Linked DNA regions of Rhodobium gokarnense. Each later gene encodes a partner of the first gene's protein in a complex. Links are inferred from orthologs where the notes say so. Each region holds a gene or a part of one and is shown in the gene's direction. Other genes may lie near its edges.

What was found.
Region 2: secY (region 1) and secG share a complex: the UniProt entries of both Escherichia coli proteins name them as parts of the sec protein translocase complex. The link is inferred for Rhodobium gokarnense from one-to-one orthologs.
Region 3: the proteins of secY (region 1) and secA are in contact, whole or in part, in a crystal structure (PDB 3DIN), measured with the Thermotoga maritima proteins. The link is inferred for Rhodobium gokarnense from one-to-one orthologs. Residues at the interface, in WP_004081795.1 of Thermotoga maritima: Glu108, Gly109, Glu110, Glu111, Ala236, Glu237, Arg238, Arg239, Ile240, Thr241, Ile242, Gln243, Tyr244, Ala245, Arg246, Arg247, Val248, Thr249, Gly250, Arg251, Arg252, Val253, Tyr254, Gly256, Ala257, Ser258, Thr259, Tyr260, Leu261, Pro262; in WP_004082002.1 of Thermotoga maritima: Glu261, Ala262, Arg263, Lys300, Ala301, Arg302, Thr303, Ile304, Ile305, Leu323, Tyr324, Asp325, Pro326, Val329, Ser330, Tyr333, Ile336, Lys340, Phe345, Val349, Glu363, Phe364, Tyr374, Ser375, Gly376, Gly377, Glu393, Ile395, Thr482, Ser483.

What each region holds. Positions count from the first base shown.
Region 1 is NZ_JAOQNS010000020.1:22,136-27,089, reverse strand. What follows is about bases 1,315-4,179. They hold secY (preprotein translocase subunit SecY), read left to right. Parts: upstream 1,315-2,013; coding sequence 2,014-3,345; downstream 3,346-4,179. Other genes in these bases: rpsM (30S ribosomal protein S13), read left to right, coding at 4,120-4,179; M2319_RS22655 (adenylate kinase), read left to right, coding at 3,342-3,917; rplO (50S ribosomal protein L15), read left to right, coding at 1,315-1,807. Outside these bases: rplF (50S ribosomal protein L6), read left to right, coding at 1-101; rplR (50S ribosomal protein L18), read left to right, coding at 113-469; rpsE (30S ribosomal protein S5), read left to right, coding at 509-1,057; rpmD (50S ribosomal protein L30), read left to right, coding at 1,099-1,293; more of rplO, read left to right, coding at 1,313-1,314; more of rpsM, read left to right, coding at 4,180-4,488; rpsK (30S ribosomal protein S11), read left to right, coding at 4,590-4,954. UniProt on the Escherichia coli protein: The central subunit of the protein translocation channel SecYEG. Consists of two halves formed by TMs 1-5 and 6-10.
Region 2 is NZ_JAOQNS010000014.1:75,594-80,494, forward strand. What follows is about bases 826-3,637. They hold secG (preprotein translocase subunit SecG), read left to right. Parts: upstream 826-1,900; coding sequence 1,901-2,374; downstream 2,375-3,637. Other genes in these bases: tpiA (triose-phosphate isomerase), read left to right, coding at 940-1,701; M2319_RS20600 (CTP synthase), read left to right, coding at 2,488-3,637. Outside these bases: M2319_RS20585 (SurA N-terminal domain-containing protein), read right to left, coding at 1-735; more of M2319_RS20600, read left to right, coding at 3,638-4,116; M2319_RS20605 (VOC family protein), read left to right, coding at 4,191-4,901. UniProt on the Escherichia coli protein: Subunit of the protein translocation channel SecYEG. Overexpression of some hybrid proteins has been thought to jam the protein secretion apparatus resulting in cell death; while this may be true it also results in FtsH-mediated degradation of SecY.
Region 3 is NZ_JAOQNS010000003.1:93,197-98,613, forward strand. What follows is about bases 826-4,153. They hold secA (preprotein translocase subunit SecA), read left to right. Parts: upstream 826-1,145; coding sequence 1,146-3,953; downstream 3,954-4,153. Other genes in these bases: M2319_RS05630 (peptidylprolyl isomerase), read right to left, coding at 826-848. In the rest of the region: more of M2319_RS05630, read right to left, coding at 1-825; M2319_RS05640 (CerR family C-terminal domain-containing protein), read left to right, coding at 4,826-5,417. UniProt on the Escherichia coli protein: Required for protein export, interacts with the SecYEG preprotein conducting channel.

The sequences.
Region 1 (4,954 bases):
CGGCGGAGATCCGCGATTACCGGCCGCCGGAGCCCTATAAGGGCAAGGGCGTCAAATATGCGGACGAATTCATCGTCCGCAAAGAAGGCAAGAAGAAGTAGGCGCGAGACCGATGGCTCAGAATACTTTCAACAAGCGTCGCATCCGGGTGCGCCGGCAGATCCAGAAGGCTGCCAACGGGCGTCCGCGCCTCAGCGTCTTCCGGTCGGGTCGGCACATTTATGCCCAGGTCATCGACGACGGCAACGGGCGCACGCTCGCGTCCGCCTCGTCGCTGGAAAAGACCATGCGCGACAAGCTGAAGAACGGCGGCGACAAGGGTGCCGCAGAGGCCGTCGGCAAGCTGATTGCCGAGCGGGCGACCGAGGCCGGCGTCAAGCAGGTCATCTTCGATCGCGGCGGCTACATCTACCATGGCCGCGTCAAGGCGCTGGCCGATGCGGCCCGCGAGAGCGGCCTGGATTTCTGATCGTCCCGTTCGGGGCGCAACGGATAACGGAAGAACGGTATGGCAAGACAGGACATGCGCGAGCAGGACCGCGACAGCGAGTTCGTCGACAAGCTCGTCCACATCAACCGCGTTGCCAAGGTGGTCAAGGGCGGCCGTCGGTTCGGCTTTGCGGCGCTGGTCGTCGTCGGCGACCAGAAGGGCCGGGTCGGTTTCGGCCACGGCAAGGCGCGTGAGGTGCCCGAGGCGATCCGCAAGGCGACGGAAGCTGCCAAGCGCGGCATGATCCGGGTGCCGCTGCGCGAGGGCCGGACGCTCCACCACGACGTGGAAGGGCGCCACGGCGCCGGCCGGGTTGTGCTGCGTGCGGCCCCTCCGGGCACCGGCATCATCGCCGGCGGTCCGATGCGCGCCGTGTTCGAGACGCTCGGCATGCAGGACGTGGTCGCCAAGTCGCTCGGCACGTCGAATCCGTACAACATGGTTCGCGCGACGTTCGAGGCGCTGAAGCGGGAAGACAGCCCGCGTTCGGTCGCCGCCCGCCGCGGCCTCAAAGTTTCGGCGCTGCAGGCGCGTCGGCGCGATATCGTCGACGTCACCGAGGGTTGATTTCCCTCACGCGCGTCACCAGTTGATCCGGGAGCGATCTGATGGCCACTACTGAAAAAACGATCACGGTCGAGCAAATCGGCAGCCCGATCCGGCGTCCGAAAGAGCAGCGGGCGACGCTTGTCGGCCTCGGCCTCAACAAAATGCACCGCCGCCGCACGCTTCAGGACACGCCGGAAGTGCGCGGCATGATCCGCAGCGTGCAGCATTTGGTTCGCGTCGTCGAAGAAGACTAAGGCGCACCGGGAGACGACGATGAAGCTCAACGAAATCAAAGACAACGACGGCGCGGTGAAAACCGCCAAGCGCGTCGGCCGCGGTATCGGCTCCGGCAAGGGCAAGACCGGCGGACGCGGCGTCAAGGGTCAGAAGTCCCGCGAGGGCGTCGCCATCAAGGGCTTCGAAGGTGGCCAGATGCCGCTGCACCGGCGCCTGCCGAAGCGCGGCTTCAGCAACATCTTCGCCAAGTCCTACAACGTCACCAGCCTCGGCCGGGTGCAGCAGGCGATCGACGCCGGCAAGCTCGACAAGAAGGCGACGGTGACCGTCGAAGCGCTGGTCGCGGCGGGCGTCGTGCGGCGCGCGAAGGACGGTGTGCGGCTTCTCGCCGACGGCGAATTGAAGGACAAGGTGACGTTCGAGATCGCCGGCGCCTCCAAGGCCGCCATTGCGGCGGTCGAGAAGGCCGGCGGCAAGGTCACGGTGATTGCGCCGGAGACCTCCAAGGGCGACGCCAAGGACGCGGAGTGATCCGGGTGCGCCGCACCCCGGACGCGGGCGTCGGCGCAGTCCTTTCGGGGTCCTTCATCTCTGGGACCTTGAGCCTTTCCGCCGGAACCCCTGACCGTCGCCGGGAAACCGACGCCGGTCCGGCAAGGGGCAGGGCGGCAAAAATGACACGGAAGACGGTGGGGGCGATCGCAGGATCGCCGCTGCCGTTTTAGGCGGAGACGGGTATGGCATCGGCCGCAGAACAACTCGCAGCAAACATCAATTTCTCCGCGTTCGCAAAAGCGGAAGAACTGAAGAAGCGCATCTGGTTCACGCTGGGTGCGCTGATCGTTTATCGGCTGGGCACCTATGTCCCGCTGCCGGGCATCAATCCGGACGAGCTTGCGCGGGCGTTCCAGGCCAACCAGTCCGGCATCCTCGGCATGTTCAACATGTTCGCCGGCGGTGCCGTCGGCCGCATGGCGATCTTCGCCCTCGGCATCATGCCGTACATCTCGGCCTCGATCATCATCCAGCTCATGACGAGCGTCGTGCCGTCGCTTGAGCAGCTCAAGAAAGAGGGTGAGGCGGGCCGCAAGAAGATCAACCAGTACACCCGCTACGGCACGGTGATCCTGGCGACATTCCAGGCCTACGGCATCGCCGTCGGCCTTGAGGGCGCCGGCAGCATCGTCATGGATCCGGGCATCTTCTTCCGCTTCTCCACCGTGGTGACGCTGGTCGGCGGCACCATGTTCCTGATGTGGCTGGGCGAGCAGATCACGGCGCGCGGCGTCGGCAACGGCATCTCGCTGATCATCTTCTCCGGCATCGTCGCCGAGCTTCCCTCGGCCATCGTCGGAACGCTGGAGCTCGGCCGCCAGGGCGCGCTGTCGACGCCGATCATCCTGGCCATCCTGGCGCTGTCGGTGGCCGTGATCGCGATCATCGTGTTCATCGAGCGGGCCCAGCGCCGGCTGCTGATCCAGTATCCGAAGCGCCAGGTCGGCAACAAGATGATGGAAGGCCAGTCCTCGCATCTGCCGCTGAAGCTCAACACCTCGGGCGTCATCCCGCCGATCTTCGCCTCCTCGCTGCTCTTGATTCCGGCGACGGTCGCGAACTTCTCGTCCCAGAACGGGCCGGAATGGCTGATCACGGTGACCTCGCTGCTCGGCCGCGGCGCGCCGCTGTTCATGATCCTTTATGCCAGCCTGATCGTGTTCTTTGCGTTCTTCTACACCGCGATCGTGTTCGATCCGGCCGACACCGCGGACAATCTGAAAAAGCACGGCGGCTTCATCCCCGGCATCCGGCCGGGCGAGCGCACCGCCCAGTACATCGACTACGTCCTGACCCGAATCACCGTCATCGGAGCTATCTATCTGGTTGCGGTCTGCCTGTTACCCGAATTTCTGATATCGGCGACCGGCGTTCCCTTCTATTTTGGCGGCACGTCGTTGCTGATCGTGGTCAGCGTGACGATGGATACCGTATCGCAGATCCAGGGGCATCTGCTGGCCCATCAGTATGAAGGGCTCGTCAAGAAAGCGAAGTTGAGGGGGCGTCGTCGATGAGGTTGATTTTCCTTGGGCCACCGGGCAGCGGCAAGGGAACCCAGGCAAAGCGTATCGTGGAAAACCGTGGCATCGTGCAGTTGTCGACCGGAGACATGCTGCGGGCCGCGGTCAAGGCAGAGACCGAAGTGGGCCTGAAGGCCAAGGAGATCATGGACCGGGGCGACCTGGTGCCGGACGAGGTGGTGGTCGGCATCATCGCGGAGCGCCTCGAGCAACCGGACTGCGCTAACGGCTTCATGCTCGACGGCTTCCCGCGCACCATCGCCCAGGCCGAGGCGTTCGACCGGGTGATGGCGGAAAAGGGGCTCGGCCTCGACGCGGTCATCCTGCTTGACGTCGATGACGAGATCCTCCTTGAGCGCATCGAGAAGCGCGCCCGGGAGACCGGCGGCGAGCGCGCCGACGACAATGCGGAAACCCTGAAGAAGCGGCTGACGGTCTATCACAACCAGACCAAGCCGCTGATCGGCTACTACCGCGACAAGAATATGCTGCAGACGATCGACGGCACACAGACCGTCGACCAGGTCGGCGCCGAGATCGACGCGATCCTCGACGCGGCAGCCTGAACGAGACGTGAAGGTTTTTCGCGGGGTGCCGGTTGACGGACCCTTGCGGAATCGCTAAAAACCGCACCACTTCGCGACACTGTGAGCGATCGGTGCTGGGAGCCCATAAAGGGACCCGAGGGCCGATCCTGTTGTGCTTGGTTCGCGGTGCCCAGAGCATTGACGACCGCCGGAGGGCGGCCGTTCCATAAGGAGAAACAGCGTGGCCCGTATTGCTGGCGTCAACATTCCGACCAACAAGCGCACCGTGATTGCGCTGCAGTACATTCACGGCATCGGCCCCAAGAAGGCCCAGGACATCATCGAGGCCGTCAACATCGCGCCGGAGCGCCGCGTCAACGAGCTGTCGGACGCGGAAGTCATCCAGATGCGCGAGATCATCGACCGCGACTACATCGTGGAAGGCGATCTGCGCCGCGAGGTGGCGATGAACATCAAGCGGCTGATGGACCTCGGCTGCTATCGCGGCCTTCGGCATCGCCGCGGCCTGCCGGTGCGCGGCCAGCGGACCCACACCAATGCGCGCACGCGCAAGGGTCCGGCCAAGCCGATTGCCGGCAAGAAGAAGTAACCAACATCACGTTTTCGACAGGGCGGTGCCTTTCCGGCGCCGTCTTTCGATTTACGGTGGAGCCGCCGGCACTACGGCGGTGCTGAGATCGGAGACTGCCAATGGCTAAAGACGCAACGCGGATTCGCCGCCGCGAACGCAAGAACATCACGTCGGGCGTGGCCCATGTGAATTCGACCTTCAACAACACCATGATCACCATCACCGACGCCCAGGGCAATGCCATTTCGTGGTCGTCCGCCGGGTCGATGGGGTTCAAGGGGTCGCGCAAGTCGACCCCGTACGCGGCGCAGCTTGCCGCGGAGACCGCCGCCAAGAAGGCGATGGAGCACGGCATGCGCACGCTCGAGGTCGAGGTGCGCGGTCCCGGCTCCGGCCGTGAGTCGGCATTGCGCGCACTGCAGTCCGCGGGCTTCACCGTGACGTCGATCCGCGACGTGACGCCGATCCCGCACAATGGCTGCCG
Region 2 (4,901 bases), on another replicon or contig:
CTTGGGGTCGGCGACGGTCTCCGGATTGACGGAGATGATGGTCAGCTTGCGGTATTCCGGTGCGCGGAAATCGGCCTTGTTGGCCTCGTAATAGGCCTTCAGGTCGTCTTCGGACGGATCGGCGATCTCGCCCGCGGCCGAGGTCGGCAGGGTGAGGTAGGAGATCGTCCGCTCCTCGTTGACGTACTGGTTGATCGCTTCCAGATAGGCGTCCGGTGCCCTAAAGCCGCCGCCGATGGCGCCGGCAAGCTGCTGGCGCGTGGAGAGCCGGCGCTGTTCGGCGAGGTAGTACGCCTCGTTCATGCCGAGCGAGAACAGAAGGTCCTGCAGCCGGTTGCGGTCGAACTTGCCGTTGAGGCCCTGGAGATTCGGGTCGGAGCGAATGGTCTCGGCCAGCTTTTCGTCCGACAGGCCGAGCTTCATCCGGCGCGCTTCCTCATTGAGGGTCGCTTCGTTGACGAGCCGGCTCAGCACCTGCTGCGGCAGGCCGACGGCTGCGGCCTCCTGGGCCGTGACCGGGCGGCGCAGGCGCTGGCCGAGCTGGCGCAGTTCACGGTTATAGGTGGTCCGGAAGATCTCGACCGGCACCTCGGTCTCGCCGATCGTCGCCACCGTCGTCGTTCCGTAACCGCGGAAGATGTCGGCGATGCCCCAGACCGCAAAGCTGATGACCAGGAGGCCTATGAAAATCTTCGCGACCCAACCCGTCGCGCTTTTCCGCAAGGTTTCGAGCATTCTGTCTTTCCGTTGTGCGTTGTCTGCGCCGGCCTTGCCCGATCGGGTCGTGGCCCGAGGCCTTTTATCCACTGGCACCGAAGCGCGCGGATCATAGAGACCGTGTCGGCGCGCCGCAAGGCATCGGCCTTTGTGCTTCGGGCCCTTTCTGATAGATGACGGGGCGGACCGGGTGACTCACCATGAAATGGGGATCCAAGCGCTATGACGACTACCGGAATCAAGCCGCTCGTCGCGGGTAACTGGAAAATGAACGGCCTCAAGGCCTCGGCCGGCGAACTCGCCGCCCTGATCGACGGCTTCGATGCGGGGCTCGCCGCAAAGGCCGATGCCATGGTCTGCCCGCCGGCATTGCTGGTGGCCGCCTTTGCCGAAAAGGCATCCGCCTCGCCGGTCACCGTCGGCGGCCAGGACTGCCATGCGGCGGAAAAGGGCGCCCACACCGGCGACCTCGCCGCGGAAATGTTCGCCGACGCCGGTGCTGCCGCCGTCATCGTCGGCCATTCGGAGCGCCGCACCGACCACGGCGAGAGCGATGCCGTCGTCAAGGACAAGGCGCTTGCCGTCCACCGCGCCGGGCTCGTCGCCATCGTCTGCGTCGGCGAGACCAAGGACGAGCGCGAGGCCGGAAAGACCCTCGACGTGGTCGGCACCCAGGTCGCCGGCTCGCTGCCGGAAGGCGCCACCGCCGCCAACCTGATCGTTGCCTATGAGCCCGTCTGGGCGATCGGCACGGGCCTCACCCCGACGGCCGACGACGTCGCCGAGGTGCATGCCTTCATCCGCGAAAAGCTCGTTGCCATGTATGGCGACGTAGGCGGCAAGGTGCGCATCCTCTATGGCGGCTCGGTGAAGCCGTCGAACGCGTCTGAGCTGATGGCTGTCGCCAATGTGGACGGCGCGCTGGTCGGCGGCGCCAGCCTCAAGGCGGCCGACTTCCTCGGCATTCTGGCCGCCTACAAATAGGCGGTCGCCGGCCCCGCGGGGTCGACGGCAGGGGCACTGACCGTCCCGGCGGCACGCGTCGCCGGGGCCTTGCCGTGTTGCGAATGCCGCACGGACACTATATGAGGGGCACGCGTTGAGGCGATCGCCGGGGTGACATGCACCGCGGCTATGGTGTAAGACGCGCTCAACTTTCCGCACATTTTCGAGCCGGACACGTATGCAAACCGTCATCATCGTCATCCATCTGATGGTCGTGATCGCCCTCGTTGCCGTCATCCTGCTGCAGCGCTCCGAAGGGGGCGCGCTGGGGATCGGCGGCGGCGGCGGTGGCGGCGGCCTGTTTTCCAGCCGCGGCACGGCCAATCTCCTGACCCGCACGACGGCGATCCTGGCCGCCACCTTCTTCGCCACGTCGATCATCCTGACGGTGATCGCCCGCATGGGCGAGGCGCCGACGTCGATCTTCGACCTCATCCCGGCGGTCGGCACCCAGACGACCGAAGAGCCGGCGACCGACACCCAGCCGACGACGCCGCCGGCAACGCCGGACGCTCCGGCCGGCGAAGGCACCGCGCCTGCGGCCCCGCCCGCCGCGCCGTCTGCCCCGTCCGGCGACAGCGGCCCGAGCCTCCTCGACCGGCTGCAGACACCCGAGCAGCCGAGCGGACCGCAGGTTCCGAACTCGCAGTAGCCGGGCTTTTCCCATCATCCCGCCGCGCCCTTCAACGGGGCGCGGTGGAAACCTCTGGATCGCGCGATTCGACGCTGTTCGAATCGGCAAGCTGAACGGTATAACGGTCGCCCATGGCGCGGTATGTTTTCATCACCGGCGGCGTGGTGTCGTCACTCGGCAAGGGGCTTGCGTCGGCGGCCCTCGGTGCCCTCCTTCAGGCGCGTGGCTACAAGGTCCGGCTGCGCAAGCTCGACCCCTATCTCAACGTCGATCCGGGAACGATGTCGCCGTACCAGCACGGCGAGGTCTACGTCACCGACGACGGCGCCGAGACCGACCTCGACCTCGGCCACTACGAGCGCTTTACCGGCCGGCCCGCCAACCGGATGGACAACATCACCACCGGCCGCATCTACCAGGACATCATCGCCAAGGAGCGCCGCGGCGACTATCTCGGCGGCACCGTCCAGGTCATTCCCCACGTCACCGACGCCATCAAGGAATTCGTGCTCGACGGCAACGAGGAGTACGACTTCGTCCTGTGCGAGATCGGCGGCACCGTCGGCGATATCGAGGGCCTGCCGTTCTTCGAGGCGATCCGCCAGCTCGGCAACGACCTGCCGCGCGGCGCGGCGGTCTACATCCACCTCACCTTGATGCCGTTCATCCCGAGTGCCGGCGAGTTGAAGACCAAGCCGACCCAGCACTCGGTCAAGGAACTGCGCTCCATCGGCATCCAGCCGGACATCCTCTTGGTTCGCTGCGACCGGGAAATCCCGATGGCCGAGCGCCGCAAGCTGGCGCTGTTCTGCAACGTGCGGGAATCGGCGGTGATCCCGGCGCTCGACGCGGACTCGATCTACGACGTGCCGATCGCCTACCACGCACAGGGGCTCGACGACGAGGTGCTGAACGCCTTCGGCTACACGGGTGCGCCGGCCCCGGACCTCACCCGCTGGCAAACCATTTCCCACCGCATCACCCATCCGGAAGGCGAGGTGACGATCGCCGTCGTCGGCAAGTACACGGGCCTCAAGGACGCCTACAAGTCGCTGTTCGAGGCGCTGATCCATGGCGGCATCGCCAACAACATCCACGTCAACATCGAATGGATCGAGTCCGCCACCTTCGACGTGGAGGACCCGACGCCACGCCTGGAGCATGTCAACGGCATCCTGGTGCCGGGCGGCTTCGGCGAGCGCGGCGCGGAGGGAAAGATCAAGGCGGCCGGCTTCGCGCGCCGCCGCAAGGTGCCCTATTTCGGCATCTGCTTCGGCATGCAGATGGCGGTGATCGAGGCCGCCCGCTCGCTCGCCGGCATCGGCGGGGCAAGCTCCACCGAGTTCGGCCCGACCGAGGACCCCGTGGTCGGCCTGATGACGGAGTGGTTGAAGGGCAACGAGCTGGAAAAGCGCGGCACCGACGCCGATCTCGGCGGCACCATGCGCCTCGGCGCCTATCCGGCCAGGCTCGCCGCCGACAGCCGCATCGCCGCGATCTACGGCGACACCGATATTTCCGAACGCCACCGCCATCGCTACGAGGTCAACTGCGCCTATCGCGACCGGCTGGAGGAGCGCGGCATGCGCTTTGCCGGCATGTCGCCGGACGGCGTGCTGCCGGAAACGGTCGAATTCATCGACCATCCCTGGTTCATCGGCGTCCAGTTCCACCCCGAACTGAAGTCGCGCCCCTTCGCGCCGCACCCGCTCTTTGCCTCCTTCATCGCCGCGGCGCTGGCCCAAAGCCGTCTGGTCTGATCCCTTTTTGCCCGGACAGTCGCGAGGGTGCCATATTCGCGCGCAATGGAACGTCGCCTGAAGGGCGGTAAGCTATGGTTCACGGCATCGATCATCTGGTTCTTCCGGTCCGCGATCTCGCCATCGCGCGGGCGCGGCTGGGCGCCCTCGGCTTCACCGTCGCGCCCGATGCGCTGCATCCCTTCGGCACCAAGAACGCCTGCGTCTTCTTCCAGAACCGCACTTATCTGGAGCCGCTTGCCGTCGCCAACCGCATCGAGATGGAAGAACATGCCCGCAAGGGCTACGTGTTCCTGCGCCGCTTCGACGCCTATCGCTTCCGCTGCGGTCCGGAGGGCTTTTCCAAGCTGGCGCTGACGACGGAAGACGCCGATGCCGATCGGGCCAGGCTCGACGAGGCCGGCTATGGCGGCGGGCCGGTGTTTCCCTTTGAGCGCAAGGCCGTCGCGGCCGACGGTTCCGAGACCACCATCGGCGTCCGCCTTGCCTATGCGCTTGACGAGCGCTCGCCCGACATGACGCTGTTCTGCTGCCAGCACATCGGCACCGAGGGCTTCTGGGCGCCCGGCAACACCACCCACGAGAACGGCGCGCTCGGCATTGCCGAGGTGTTCGCCGCGGAAGAGAACCCCAGCGACTTCCAGTACGACCTTGAGGTCGTCACCGGCGAGCGCGGCATCCACGCCTCCTCGCTGGGCATCCATGCCGAGCTGCCGAAGGGCGCCTTTTCCATCGTCACGCCAGCCGCGTTCCGTATGATCTTCGGGCGCGATGCAAAACTTTCC
Region 3 (5,417 bases), on another replicon or contig:
TTCTTGGCCGCTTCGTCGAGCCGTTCGATGGTCGCGTCTTCCTTCAGCTTGGCCACGGACTCGATGTACTTCTCGCGCATCAGGCTTTCGCGGATGCGGTCCTTGACCTGATCGAAGGCCGGCGGCTCCTGCTTGCGGCGCTCCTCGACCTTGATGACGTGCCAGCCGAACTGGGTCTGCACCGGCTCCTTGGTGTATTCGCCGGCGGCGAGCTGGAAGGCCGCGTCCTCGAATTCCTTGACCATCCGGCCCTTGGTGAAGAAGCCGAGATCGCCGCCGTTCGGGCCGGACGGGCCGGTCGACTTCTCCTTCGCCAGCGCCGCGAAATCGGCGCCGTCGTCGAGCTGCTTGATGATGTCCTTGGCCTCGTCCTCGGTCTTGACGAGGATGTGCCGCGCCTTCAGCTCTTCGGACGCTTCGAAGTCGGCGGTGTCCTTGTCGTAGCGCGCCTTGATCGCGGCCTCGTCGATCGCGCCGGCGATGTTTTCCTGCACATAGGCGTCGCGCAGCGCCCGCATCTTCAGGAAGTTCATCCGCGTCTTGAACGCCTCGCTCTCGGCAAGGCCCTGTTTTTCGGCGGCCTGGGACATCAACAGCATGTCGATCAGGGCCGAGACCAGGATCGGCCGGCGCTGGTCTTCAGGCACCCGGCGCAACTCGGCGAGGAAGTCCTCGGCCATAAAGGCGAGGTCGGACTCCCGGATGACGCCGTCACCGACCTTGGCAAGAACGTTGTTCTCCACGGCCGCATCCTCGGCAAGGGCGCTCGCGGGCACCATCACCGAAGGCGTGGCAAGGAGCAGGAAAGCGGCCGAAAGGGCGGCGCTGACGCGGGATCTGGATGGCATTGTCATTCCTTTCGCTCGGAAACGGGCCGCAATTCCGTTTCCACGGGGCTTGCGGCAGACAGATATGCCGAATTCGGTGGCGTTGACAACATACCGACCCCCTCTTATCTGTCGAACGGTTCCGCACGGCCCGTCCGGAGCCGCCTTTTCGTTGCGGTCGCGGCCGCCTCCACCGGCAGTCCGGCCGCCATGAAGTCGCGGAACCGACTTCATGGCACGTTCATGCACCGCTCTTAGATAGCGCTTGCCAGCGACCGCACCGGCTGTTTCCGGCCGCAGGCAAAGAAAGGATCACCAATGGTCGGGTTCGGTTCAATCGCCCGCAAGATTTTCGGTTCGGCGAACGACCGCAAGATCAAGGGATACCATTCCCGGGTCGCCGCCATTAACGCGCTGGAAGCCGAAGTCGAGCCGCTGAGCGACGACGACCTCAAGGCCCGCACCGACGCCTTCCGCAAGCAGATCGCCGACGGCGCCAAGCTCGACGACATCCTCGTCGAGGCCTTTGCGACCGTACGCGAAGCCGCCAAGCGCACCCTCCACCAGCGCCACTACGACGTCCAGCTCATCGGCGGCATGGTCCTGCACGAGGGCAAGATCGCCGAGATGAAGACCGGCGAAGGCAAGACCCTCGTCGCCACCCTCGCCGTCTACCTCAACGCCCTTGCCGGCCGCGGCGTCCACGTCGTCACCGTCAACGATTACCTGGCCAAGCGCGACTCCGACTGGATGGGGCAGATCTACCGGTTCCTCGGCCTCACCGTCGGCGTCATCGTCCACGGCCTCGACGACGACGAGCGCAAGGCCGCCTATGCCTGCGACGTCACCTACGGCACCAACAACGAGTTCGGCTTCGACTACCTTCGCGACAATATGAAGCACGAGCGCGCGTCAATGGTGCAGCGCGACCATGCCTTTGCCATCGTCGACGAGGTCGACTCCATCCTCATCGACGAAGCGCGCACGCCGCTGATCATTTCCGGCGCCATCGAGGACCGCTCCGACCTCTACAACACGGTCGACGCCTTCATTCCGAACCTGGTGCCCGACGACTACGAGCTCGACGAAAAGACCCGCGCCGTCACCTTTACCGAACAGGGCAACGAGAAGCTGGAGAAGCTTCTGTCGGAGGCCGGCCTCCTGAAGGGCGACTCCCTCTACGACCTGGAAAACGTCACCGTCGTCCACCACCTCAACAACGCGCTTCGCGCCCACCAGCTCTTCCAGCGCGACCGCGACTACATCGTCAAGGGCGGCGAGGTCATCATCATCGACGAGTTCACCGGCCGCATGATGCCGGGCCGGCGCTTCTCCGACGGCCTGCACCAGGCGCTGGAGGCCAAGGAACACGTCGACATCCAGCCGGAAAACCAGACGCTCGCCTCCATCACCTTCCAGAACTACTTCCGCATGTACGACAAGCTCGCCGGCATGACCGGCACGGCGCTGACCGAGGCGGACGAGTTCCTCGACATCTACGACCTGGAAGTGATGGAAATCCCGACCAACATGCCGATCGCCCGCGTCGACGACGACGACGAGGTCTATCGCACGGCGCACGAGAAGTTCGCCTCCATCATCGAGCTGATCAAGGACTGCAAGCAGCGCGGCCAGCCGATCCTCGTCGGCACGACCTCGATCGAGAAGTCGGAAATCCTCGCCGAGATGCTGAAGAAGGAAGGGTTCCGCCAGCGCGACTTTTCCGTCCTGTTCGACGGCGACCAGGGCACCAAGAAGGAAATGGTGTTCCAGGTCCTCAACGCCCGCTACCACGAGCAGGAAGCCCACATCATCGCCCAGGCCGGCGTCCCCGGCGCCGTCACCATCGCCACCAACATGGCCGGCCGCGGCACCGACATCCAGCTCGGCGGCAACCCCGACATGCGCATCGCCAGCGAACTGGCCGACATGCCGGAAGGCCCGGAGCGCGAGGCGAAAGAAAAGCAGATCCGCGACGACGTTGATCGCCTGAAGCACATCGCCATCGAGGCCGGCGGCCTCTTCATCGTCGGCACCGAGCGCCACGAAAGCCGGCGCATCGACAACCAGCTCCGCGGCCGCTCCGGCCGCCAGGGTGATCCGGGGCATTCCCGCTTCTTCCTGTCGCTGGAAGACGATCTGATGCGCATCTTCGGCTCCGACCGCATGGATTCCATGCTGCAGAAGCTGGGCCTCAAGGAAGGCGAGGCGATCGTCCATCCCTGGGTCAACAAGGCTTTGGAAAAGGCGCAGCAGAAGGTCGAGGCGCGCAACTTCGACGTCCGCAAGAACATCCTGAAGTTCGACGACGTCATGAACGACCAGCGCAAGGTCGTGTTCGAGCAGCGCATCGAGCTGATGTCGAACGACTCCGTCGCCGACACCATCGCCGACATGCGCCACGACGTCATCGCCGACCTGGTGCTCAAGCACATTCCGGAAAAGGCCTATCCGGAGCAGTGGGACGTCAAGGGCCTGCGCCAGGAACTGCAGGAGGTGCTCGACCTCGACCTGCCGGTCGACGAATGGGCCCACGAGGAAGGCATCGCCGAGGAAGAGGTGGAGCACCGCGTCGCCAAGGCAGCCGACGAAAAGGCAGCCGCCAAGGTCGCCCGCTACGGCGCGGAGAACATGCGCTACGTGGAAAAGGTGATCCTTCTCCAGACCCTCGATTTCCTGTGGCGCGAGCACATCGCCACCCTCGACCATCTGCGCTCGGTCATCGGGTTCCGCGGCTACGGCCAGCGCGATCCGCTGAACGAGTACAAGACCGAGTCCTTCGAGCTGTTCCAGGCGATGCTGGCCAATCTGCGCCAGGTCGTCACCGGCAATCTGATGCGCGTCGAGCTCGTCAAGGAAACGCCGGCAATGCCGAGCGACGAGGACCTGCCGGAGATGTACGCCTACCACGACGACCCGGCGATGATGGACGAGGACTACGGCTTCGTCGAAGGCCCGGAACCGGAGCAGATGGAGCCGGTCACCTACGGCGTCGCCGCAAGACACGTCGCGAAAGAGGACCGCAACCCGGGCGATCAGTCCACCTGGGGCAAGGTCGGCCGCAACGAGCCCTGCCCCTGCGGCTCCGGCAAGAAATACAAGCACTGCCACGGCAAGTTCGCGTAAGGGGCGGGCGAGCGGCCGGAACACTGCCTGTCCTGATCACCGAAGACAAAAAGGGCGCGCACCAAAAATGGCTGCGCGCCTTTTTGCTTTTCGGTCGGCGAAGGCCGGCCGTCGTTGATGCACCCTCCGCCCTGTTCGGTGCCGCATCGCCTGGCTCGCGAGCCTCGTCTGACGTCGTCACGCCATCGCTCTTATTCGCCATCACCTGCCGACGATCGCGATCGTCTGGCACCGTGGCGGGCTCATGCGTTGCGCAGCCCGACGCCCCGCCCCGCGTCAAGAACGGGCGCGCGCCACCACTGTCCGGCTCATGGCTTACGCACTCCCGGTCCCAATCACTCCACGTCATTGCCGTGCTTGACACGGCAATCCATGCGGCGCCAACCGATTGTTTCGACAGCCAGAATGGATCACCGGGTCAAGCCCGGTGATGATGCAGAGCGTGTGGGTCCCAGAGTGCATTGGCCTTTAACCGGACAGCAGTGGGTCAAGCCCGGCAATGACGCATGAGAGGGGGCAAACGAGGAGCAAAAAATGCATCCCCATGGTCCTGCCGGCGACTTCTGCCCGCCGCCTCACCGACCCGTTCCCCGAGAAGCTCCCTCACACCGTCGTTGCTCCGTCCGAACACCCCGGTCGATCCGTCACCCTCCACGCACCTCTTCTCCCCTTCCTACATCCCTTCCTACATCCCTCCCTACCTTCCTTCCTGCCCCCTTCCTCCCCGAACCCGCCCAGCTTTTCCACGATCTCAATCAAACGATTGATTGATTCTGAAAAATCGAATATCGTCATCTGAATGGGAAAGGCGTAGCGGCGCCGGGCGCCCACTTCCCCGGGCCGGAGAGATGAGCAGACGGACAAAAGACCCCATGGATGCTGAGACGAAGGCCACCCCCACGGCCAAGACCGCACCCGCCTCCCCCGGCCGCCAGAAACTCCTCGATGCCGCCATCGTCCTCTTCGGCCGCAAGGGGTTCGACGCCACGACGACGCGCGAGATCGCGGAGGCCGCCGGCGTCAACATCGCCAACATCGCCTACCATTTCGGCGGCAAGGAGGGGCTCTACCGGGCCTGCGCCGAGGAGCTTGGCCGCGCCATCAAGGCCCGGCTCACCGTCGTCCTCGACCGGGCGCCACCGCAAGGCCCCCTTGAGGCCCGCGACGCCATGACGGCGGTGCTGTCGCGGATGACCCGGCTGATCGCCGCCGATCCGGCCATGGCGGCCCCGGCCCGCTTCATCCTGAGGGAATATTTCGACCCGACGCCGGCGCTGAGGCTCCTCTACCGGGGCCTGATCGAGCCGATATCGGGCCGCCTCATCGCCCTGTGGGCGGCGGCCACCGGCGCCGATCCGGACAGCGAGGAGACGCGGCTCATCGTCCTCGGCCTCGTCGGCCAGATCCTTGTCTTCCGCGCCGCCCGCGACGCCGTCTGCCTGCGCATGGAGTGGGAGACCATCG